Regions from separate parts of the Clostridium felsineum DSM 794 genome, predicted to be linked through region 2. Evidence: riboswitches for the same ligand, from Rfam matches in the RefSeq annotation. Region 2 holds a riboswitch; the other holds the start of a gene.
The links. Region 2 has a riboswitch for FMN ahead of ribD (bifunctional diaminohydroxyphosphoribosylaminopyrimidine deaminase/5-amino-6-(5-phosphoribosylamino)uracil reductase RibD). Riboswitches for the same ligand answer to the same signal wherever they lie in the genome.
Positions count from the first base shown of each region.

Region 1: linked by a shared signal. The riboswitch ahead of CLFE_RS05385 (ECF transporter S component) and the one ahead of ribD (bifunctional diaminohydroxyphosphoribosylaminopyrimidine deaminase/5-amino-6-(5-phosphoribosylamino)uracil reductase RibD) in region 2 are both predicted to bind FMN.

Region 1 is NZ_CP096980.1:1,114,466-1,119,553, forward strand. Features, by position in the region: gene CLFE_RS05380 (Tex family protein) at 1-1,426, shown strand, start outside; FMN riboswitch at 1,489-1,605, shown strand; gene CLFE_RS05385 (ECF transporter S component) at 1,680-2,309, shown strand; gene rimI (ribosomal protein S18-alanine N-acetyltransferase) at 2,323-2,769, opposite strand; gene tsaB (tRNA (adenosine(37)-N6)-threonylcarbamoyltransferase complex dimerization subunit type 1 TsaB) at 2,762-3,475, opposite strand; gene tsaE (tRNA (adenosine(37)-N6)-threonylcarbamoyltransferase complex ATPase subunit type 1 TsaE) at 3,472-3,930, opposite strand; gene CLFE_RS05405 (HD-GYP domain-containing protein) at 4,040-5,088, opposite strand, start outside.
Region 2 is NZ_CP096980.1:4,038,739-4,043,826, reverse strand. Features, by position in the region: gene CLFE_RS18855 (response regulator) at 1-136, shown strand, start outside; gene CLFE_RS18850 (chemotaxis protein CheX) at 118-585, shown strand; gene CLFE_RS18845 (flavodoxin) at 743-1,171, shown strand; gene CLFE_RS18840 (DUF3793 family protein) at 1,187-1,801, shown strand; gene CLFE_RS18835 (biotin--[acetyl-CoA-carboxylase] ligase) at 1,814-2,626, opposite strand; FMN riboswitch at 2,773-2,887, shown strand; gene ribD (bifunctional diaminohydroxyphosphoribosylaminopyrimidine deaminase/5-amino-6-(5-phosphoribosylamino)uracil reductase RibD) at 2,984-4,090, shown strand; gene CLFE_RS18825 (riboflavin synthase) at 4,097-4,738, shown strand; gene CLFE_RS18820 (bifunctional 3,4-dihydroxy-2-butanone-4-phosphate synthase/GTP cyclohydrolase II) at 4,749-5,088, shown strand, end outside.

The DNA of each region.
Region 1 (5,088 bases), 2.0 Mb from region 2:
TTACCTTGTTTTAAATTGTTTGACAGGAAATAATGTAACTGATAAGTACATAGAAGAGAGTATTAAGGATTCACTTAAGAGATTAATATATCCATCTATAGAGAGAGAAATAAGAGCTGAGCTTACTGAAAAAGGAGAGAATTCAGCTATTGAAATATTTAAGGCTAATTTAAAAGCTCTTTTAATGCAGCCACCAATTAAGGGAAATGCTGTTCTTGGATATGATCCTGGTTTCAGAACAGGCTGTAAAATTGCAGTTTTAGATGAAACAGGAAAGCTTTTAGATACAGCTACGGTTTACGCTACAGCACCACAAAATGATGTAGAAGGTTCTATAAAGACTTTAAAAGAGCTTATATATAAATACAATGTAGGGGTAGTATCTTTAGGTAACGGAACTGCTAGTAGGGAATCTGAGGAAGTAGTTACAAGACTTTTAAAGGAAGTAAAGCAGGAAAAAGGAATGGATGTTTATTACGTAATAGTTTCAGAAGCTGGAGCATCAGTTTATTCAGCATCAGAGCTTGCGGCAAAAGAATATCCAGATATAAATGTTTCTTTAAGAGGAGCTATTTCTATAGGAAGAAGACTTCAAGACCCATTAAGTGAGCTTGTAAAGATTGATCCTAAATCAATAGGTGTTGGCCAATATCAGCACGATGTAGCACCTAAAAAAATGGATGAATCCTTAAAAGGAATAGTTGAGGATTGTGTTAATAACGTAGGAGTAGATCTTAATATAGCAACTCCATCGCTACTCTCTTATGTATCAGGTATAAATGCTAATATCGCCAAGAATATAGTCGAATATAGAGAAGAGAATGGAGCGTTTAGTAACAGAAAAGAGCTTTTAAAGGTGAAAAGACTAGGACCAAAAGCTTTCGAGCAATGTGCAGGATTTTTAAGAATAATGGATGGAGATAATGTGCTAGATAACACTTCTGTTCACCCTGAATCCTATAAAAAAGCGGAGGAGTTTTTAGGTAAACTAGGTTATAAAGCAGAAGATATAGCAAAGGGAAACTTAAAAGATATTGATAGCAAGGTAAAATTCTTTGGCATAGAAAAATTAGCTGATAGTCTTGATATAGGAGTTCCAACACTTACAGATATAATAAGTTCAATAAAAAAACCAGGAAGAGACCCTAGAGAAGAAATGCCAAAGCCTATATTAAAAACAGGAATTATGGACATAAAACAACTTAAACCAGGTATGGTGCTTATGGGAACAGTAAGAAATGTTGCTGATTTTGGAGCTTTTGTAGATATTGGGGTTCATCAGGATGGACTTGTTCATATAAGTCAACTTTCAGACAGCTTTGTAAAACATCCTCTTGATGTAGTAAAAGTAGGAGATGTAGTAGAGGTTAGAATTTTAGAAGTTGATGAAAAAAGAAATAGGATATCCCTAACTATGAAAAAGTAGTTTTAAATTAAAAACATATTGAATTTATTCTAATAATGATATATAATATATAAAAAATATAAAATAATCTTCAGGGCAGGGTGAGATTCCCTACCGGCGGTATAGCCCGCGAGCCTTTTTAGGTATGATCTGGTTAAATTCCAGAGCCGACAGTAAAGTCTGGATGAAAGAAGAGTGCATTAAATTTGGTATGTATGCCCTGGCTTTTAGTCGGGGCTTTTTTAATGTCTTGAAGGTTTTAGGAGGAGTTAACTTGAAGAATTCAAAACTTAGTACTTTAATCAAAATTTCACTTTTATCAGTAATTGGCTTTATACTTATGTTTATTGAATTTCCTATTCCAATTTTCCCTGCTTTCTTACAAATAGATATAAGTGACTTGCCAGCACTTTTAGGAGCCTTTGCAATGGGACCTATAGCAGGAATAATAATAGAACTTATAAAAAATGTTCTTCATCTTTTAAGAACTCAAACAGCAGGTACAGGAGAATTGGCAAACTTTATAGTTGGTAGCATGTTAGTTTTAGTTTCAGGAGCTATGTACAAGCATAAAAAGACAAAAACAAATGCTGTTATATCACTTAGTACAGGAGTTATTGTAATGTCTGTGGTTGCAAGTGTATTAAACTACTTTATATTCTTACCATTGTACGAAACATTACTTCATTTTCCTATAAAAGAAATTGTTAAAACAGGTCATGCTATAAATTCATCAATAAATGATTTGAATAGTTTTGTAGTGTATTCTATACTACCTTTTAACTTACTCAAAGGTGTTATCATTTCGGCATTAACTATGGTAATGTATAAAAGAGTTTCACCAATACTTCATAGAGAAACTGAAGAGCTAAGTAATAAAAAAGTAGAAACTATGTTAAAATAGCAGGATTAACCTGCTATTTTTCATTTCTCCACATTATAAGAGCATCTTCATTATTGTCGCTGTAATATTTTTTCCTTATGCCCTCTTCTTTAAATCCGAATTTTTTATATAGATTTTGAGCTACTATATTTGATACTCTGACTTCTAAAGTCATAGAGTTTATATTTCTAATGGAGCATAGCTTTATAAGTTCTTTAACAATTAAGTTTCCAATACCTATCCCTCTAAATTCAGGATGAACTGCTATATTAGTTATATGTCCTTCATCAATTATGAGCCACAACCCCCCATAGCCAATTACAACATTATCTTTTTTTATCACTAAATATTTAGCAAATTTGTTATTTAGTTCACCCTCCATAGATTCTTTTGTCCAAGGTGTGGGAAAGCACAAATTTTCAATAGCAATTATAGAATCTATATCTTCTTTTTTTAAGGGATGCACTGTTAGATTACTCATCTATACTCATACCTGTCCTTTTTTCGTATTCTCTCTCGGCTTGAGATTTTCTTATATATATAGGTTTAGAGGTTATTAAATCGTCTTCAACACCCGATTTTAATAGCTTCATACCTATGTCACATAAGCTTGAGGACCTTACTAAATTAAGATGTGCAGGAGCGAAGTGCGCATCTTCAAGGTTTTCCTGAAAAAAATCTTTAAATTTAAAAGTTGCATCACCTATGAACGTAACCTTTGAATTATAAGTTTTTAGTAGCTCAAGAAGTTCTGTAATATGCATAGCATCATAATCTGTAAGTCTTTTTAGTGTGTCATTCTCAAAGGTATATAATGCAGTATAAACATTATCTCTAAGTGCATCTAACACTGGACATATTATTCCAGAAGAGTATGCCATATTGTGAGCCAAGGCATCAAGAGAAGATACACTTACAAACGGTTTTTTTGAACCTTCACTTAAGCCTTTAATAATTGACATTCCAATTCTAAGTCCAGTAAAGGAACCAGGGCCCTTTGAAACAACAAAACCATCTAAATCTTCAACTTTTAGATTAACTGTATTTAACATATTATCAATCATAGTCATAAGTATTACTGAATGTTGCTTTTTATAGTTGAATGTAATTTCTCCTAGAAGTTTATCGTCATCCATTACAGTACAAGTAGCCGCCTGTGTAGCAGAATCAATAGCTAAAAGTTTCATATCTTAATCTCCTTTACATAATCATATCTTTTGTCAGTAAACGTAATTGTTATTTTTCTGTAATTTTCACCTTGGTTTAGAAGTTTGTTTATTGTAACTTCAATATGCTCAGGTGGGATTATACTCCTGATGTAGTCTGACCACTCTATAACACTTACAGCATCACTAAAGATATATTCATCAAAGCCTATGGCGTAAATTTCATCAGGATCATTTACTCTATAAACATCAAAATGATATAACTTAAGTCTCCCTGTATATTCATTTACTATGTTGAAAGTTGGACTTGTTATGTATTCTTCAATATTAAGTCCTTTCGCAATACCCTTTGTAAAATGGGTTTTACCAGAACCTAAATCTCCATTTAAACAAATTATATCTCCTGGCATAGCTAAAGCACCTAATTGTTCACCAATACTAAAGGTTTTATCAACACTATCCACAATAAATTCCATAAAATCACCTCGTTTTGTGAATTTCATACCTATTAAGTTTATATCAAATATACAAAAAATAAAAGACATAGGGCTTAAATTAAAGCCCTATGTTATATATTATTACCTATTAATTTGCTTTTAAAGCACCAGCTAATTGTGCTACAGCCTTTTTACATATAGAACCATGTTCTGCCATATCGTTTAGTATTTTAAAAGCTTTATCATGACTCATACCTTTTCTGTAAGGTCTATCCTCAGTTAAAGCTTGATATATATCGCATACTCCCATTATTCTAGATTCTTCTGGCAATTCATTAGCGGATAGATGTCTTGGGTAACCAGTTCCATCTAATTTTTCGTGATGAGAAGAAGCCCATTCGCTAATATCATTTATATTGTCAATACTATCTAAAATTATTTTTGTATAGTATACATGAGATTTTATAATTGAAAACTCGTCATCTGTAAGAGAACCATTTTTATCTAAAATAGTTGTAGGGATAGCCAGTTTTCCTATGTCATGAAGAAGTCCTGCGATTTTCATTTTAAGACACTTTTCATCTGAATATCTAAGATATTTTGAAACCCTAAAAGCAAGATTAGATATACTCCTTGAGTGTCTAGCAGTAAAGCTACTCTTACTATCAATTACATCAGATATCATTACAGCGAAGCTTTCAAATTGTTGTAAATCTAATTTATCCGTTATATTAGGTGATATGGTATCTAGTATGGAATCAAGAAAGGATATGTTTTCCATATCAAACCAAAATATTTCTTTTTGGGCAACAGAGAAAAAGGCTTTTGAAACATCCTTGTCAAATAAAGGATTTGATTCCATTAAGTTTATTATTCCCTTATGCTGCTTAAAAGCAGGTACATTTTCATCATAAATTGTTTCAACCATATCAGCTAAATGAATAATTTTACTTTCAATAGGTATTTCAGTGCTTTTTAATTTAAAAGGACCAGTACCATTAGAGTTTTCATGATGATAATGTATTATAGGGGATACGCTGTTGAAAATAGGAAGATTTTCAGTTATTAAGGCCCCGTCAACACAATGTCTTCTTATAAAAGCACTAGAAGTGTGGCTTTCATTGAGTGAATTAACCGCCCCAATATCATGCAGAAGAGATGCTATGTATAAGTTTTTCATAGAATCATCAGTTAAAT
Region 2 (5,088 bases):
ATATGGAGAATCTATCAATATATCGAGAAATAGTCTTGATGCAATGAGTTTTTTTACAGTTACATTTGCCGCTGGAGAAATAAATGTTAATATTGGGTTCAATAAGGGGGCAGTAGAATGGATGTCAAATATATAAATCCTTTTTTAAAATCATTTATGACTGTGATGCCGCAGCTGGGGTTGACTAATCTAAGGAGGGGAAAGGTTACTCTTAAGGATAGTTCAATTGAAAGCTCAGGTGTAATTATTATAATTGGTATTGTAGGAGATATTAAAGGTAATGTCATGTATTCAACGAGCGTAGACGCAGCTAAAAAAATTGCGTCTACAATGATGATGGGAATGCCTGTTACTGAACTAGATGAAATTTCTCAAAGTGCGGTTTCAGAACTTACCAACATGTTAACAGCCAATGCAGCTACAAATTTCGCAGAAGAGGGGTTAAATATAGATATATCAACTCCAGCTTTAATGTACGGAGAGTTTACTGCTAGTGCAAATTATAATAAAGTTATATGCATTGAGATGTATATAGATGATATGCCTTTTGAAATAAATGTTTCCTTAAATGTTATGCAAAAGTAAAAATATAAATATAGATGAACACCCTTATGATTAGCCGTATGCCCAATCATAAGGGTGTTTTGTAGTTGCAAAGAAATACGTATTGACAAAAGAGGAAAATTGGTATAAGATACAAATGAGATTGAAAATCAATATCATTTGTATAGGAGGAATAAAAATGTTAAATGTAAATATAATTTTTTGGTCTGGAACTGGGAATACTGAAATTATGGCCCAATTAATATCAGACGGTATTAAATCAGCAGGAGGAGAGGTAGAGTTACTTTCTGTAAGTGATGCAAGTATAGATAAGGTTAAAGCTTCAGATATAGTTGTGCTTGGCTCACCTGCAATGGGAGATGAAGTAATAGAAGAAGCAGAAATGGATCCGTTTATAGAGTCTATTTCTGAAGAGATAAAAGGAAAGAAAGTAGCGTTATTTGGTTCATACGGTTGGGGAGATGGAAAGTTTATGCGAGATTGGGTAGAGCGTATGGAGGGATATGGCGCTAAAGTATTAAATGATGGATTAATAATTCAAGATGCACCTGAAGGAGAGTCAAAAGATCAGTGCATAGAATTTGGAAAAAAACTTTTAGAAAATTAAGTGAGGAGTAGAAAGATGGTAGAACTTTCATATAGCTTTATAGATTTTATTAAAGGAGTTACAGGAAAAAAGTATATGGTGAATTTGATAACATATTCTATAGCACCAGTTATGTTTAAGCAAAAACCATCTTCTATAATTACTATATCTAATGAGTATAAAGGGATGTATGATTTATGGAAAGCTTATGGGGAAGAATATTTAAAATATATAGATTTAGATACCTTTGAAATTAAAAGGGAAAAAGATTCTTTAATACTTTTGTTTTATGATAAAGAGTTATTGAATAAAACTCTTTATCATAAAACAAACATGAAGTTTTTAACTAGATTTGGTTATAATTACAAAATGAATTTAGATGAAATTCTTGAGTTTTTAAAAGAAAGATATAAACAGACTCTTTGTCCACATGAACTGGGGATATTTTTAGGTATTCCAGTTGAAGATGTTGAGGGATTTATAAAATGTAATGGTGAAAACTGTTTATATTGTGGATATTGGAAGGTTTATAAAAATAAAGAAAGAGCTTTAGATACATTTAAAAAATATGATGAATCAAGAATAAAGGCAATTAAATTATTAAGTGAAAACATTGAATTAAGTCAAGTTAAAAATATTTTCACTCAATAGTTTATTTAGAAACTAGTAAAACTTGTTGAGAGTTACTTCGCCCGAAATTAAATTTTCATAACTCCCATCTTTGAAGGCTACAACTAATTCTCCAGCATTACTTATATCAATTACCTTAGCTGATTGTGTAGAATCTTTTTTGGTAACGGCAATTTCCCTTCCTATAAGAGCTGAATTTTTTTTACATATGCTAAGAAAAGCATCAGGATTTTGTGTATTTAAAAAATTATTATACATAGTTTCAAAGTCATTTAAAATACTTGAAAGAATAGCTTCGCGAGAAAGTTCTTTATTTAATTCTATTTTTAAGGAAGTTGCCTTTTTTGTTATTTCAGGTGAAAAATCTTCAGGAGCTTGATTTATGTTTATTCCAATGCCTAAAATTATGTTTGGTTCATTATACAGGTCTTCTGATAATTCAGCTAATATTCCAATGAGTTTTTTACCATTTAAAAGTATGTCATTTGGCCATTTAATAAGGCTATTTATATTATTTTTGTTAAAAGAATATGTTATAGAAGCTGCAGCTAATTGTGTTATCAAAGGAAATAACTTTTTTTCTATAGTTGGTTTTAATATAAGAGACATCCATAACCCCTTATATTTTGGTGAATTCCATACTCTATCAGAAAATCTGCATTTCCCAAAAGTTTGCTCTTCTGCAATTACAAGAGTTCCATTATAGTCAGAGTTTTTTATAATTCGTTTTGCCTCTAAATTAGTTGAATCTACAGTATCTAAAAGTAGTATGTTTCTTCCAATATATTTTGTTGTAAGGCTTGAATTTATTTTATTTATATCTAGAAAATTTTCTGTATTATTCATGAATTTGCCTCCTAGAATTAGGATATATTATAGTTGAATTTAAGTGTAAAAGAGATTATATATACCTCTTTCTATGAATTATAGCATATTTGTAGGGTATTGACATAAAAATTTGTAAGTAGTATACTAAAGAAAATTAAATAAGGAACATCCTTCAGGGATGGGTGAAATTCCCAATCGGCGGTAAAGCCCGCGAGCCATTTGGCAGATTCGGTTAAATTCCGAAGCCGACAGTTAAAGTCTGGATGAAAGAAGGAAGCGTATTTTAAGTACGCAGATTTTGGATGTAAATCCCTGGAGAATTATCTTTCTTTAGGGATTTTTTTGTTTGCCGGCAAATCCTATTAAATAAGGGAGATGTTTAAATTGAATGAAGCTTTTATGAAAAGAGCTTTAGATATTGCAAAAAAAGGTAGTGGATATGTAAATCCTAATCCTATGGTTGGGGCAGTTATAGTTAAGGACAATAAAATAATTGGAGAAGGGTACCATGAGAAGTTTGGTGGAAATCATGCTGAAGTAAATGCTTTAAAAATGGCAGGAGACGAAGCTAAGGGTGCTGAACTGTATGTTACTTTAGAACCCTGCTCTCATTACGGAAAAACGCCACCTTGTGCGCTTGCAGTTGTCAAAGCAGGTATAAAAAAAGTTATAATAGCAATGGAAGATCCTAATCCTTTAGTTAGTTCAAGAGGTATAAAAATATTAAGGGATAATGGCATAGATGTTGTTACTGGAATTATGAAAGAAGAAGCTGAGAAGCTAAATGAAGTTTTTATAAAGTATATAAAGACTAAGAAACCATTTGTAGTTATGAAGACAGCTTGCACGTTGGATGGTAAAATATGCACAGTGTCGGGAGAAAACAGGTGGATAAGTGGAGAAGCTTCAAGGAGATATGTGCATTATTTGAGAAGTAAGTATATGGGGATAATGGTTGGAGTAGATACAGCTATTTTAGATAATCCACTTCTTACAACAAGAGTTGATAATAAAAAATTAAGGAGTCCTACAGCGATAATCGTTGATTCTAAGCTTAGAGTACCATTTAAGCTTAAAATTTTTGGTACACTCTCTGAAAGAAAGATTATCCTTGCAACTACCGAACTAGCAGAGGATGATAAGGTATCTAAATTTAAAGATATGGGGGTTACAATTATAAAAACTCCTGATAAAAATGGGCGTGTAGATTTAACTTATTTAATGAATGAGTTAGGTGACATGGGAGTGGATAGTATTTTACTTGAGGGTGGCAGTAAATTGAATTTTTCTTGTTTAAAGGAAAGAATTGTAGATAAAGTAAATTATTTTGTTGCTCCAATAATTGTAGGAGGGGAAAAAAGCAAGGGAACAGTTGGTGGAGATGGAATTGATCATTTGGTTGATGCTATAAAGATATTTGATTTTCATTCAGAAAAGATAGGACAAGACATTTTAATAACTGGATATGTGAATAGGAGGTGATGCAGCTTGTTTACTGGTCTTGTAGAAGAAGTAGGAGAAATAAAAAGTATAAAAAAATATGGGAATTCAATACGTTTTGCTATAAAGGCATCAAACATAATGGAAGAGGTTAAAATTGGTGACAGCATAGCAGTAAATGGAGTATGTCTTACAATTACAGATTGTACTAGGGCAGAATTTGATGTTATGAAAGAAACGTATAAGGTGACTAATTTAAAAGATTTAGCAGTTGGAGGCAAGGTTAATCTCGAGAGAGCATTAGCATTAGGAGATAGATTTGGTGGTCATATAGTAACAGGGCATGTGGATGGTATAGGTATTATAGATAATATAAAAAAAGATGAAATAGCCATTGAGTACAAAATAAAAGCAGACAAAGAAATCTTAAGCGAGCTTATATATAAAGGATCAGTAGCTATAGACGGAGTTAGTCTAACCTTAGGAGAAGTCACAGAAAAATATTTTAAATTTTATCTTATTCCACATACTCAGGAGAAGACAATATTAACTGAAAAAAGTATAGGGGATAAGGTAAATATTGAGTGTGATATTGTTGGAAAGTATATTCGAAATATTATAAATATAAAAAATATTTCTACAAATAATTGTATGACAAAAGAATTTTTAAAAGAAAATGGATTTTATTAGGAGTGATATTATGAGTTTTAAATTTAGTAGTATAGAAGAGGCTATTCTAGATATAAAGCAAGGGAAAATGGTAATAGTTGTAGATGATGAGGATAGAGAAAATGAAGGAGATTTGGTTGCAGCTGGTGCCAATATAACAGGAGAAACAATAAATTATATGGCTAAATATGCAAGAGGACTAATTTGTACACCGATGGACTCAGAAAGTATGGAGAGGCTTAATATAAATACTATGGTAGATAAAAATACAGAGTACTTTGGTACAGATTTTGGAGTGTCAGTAGATGCAGCAAGTACTAGAACAGGAATTTCAGCTTATGAAAGAGCAGAAACAATAAGAAAGCTAGCAG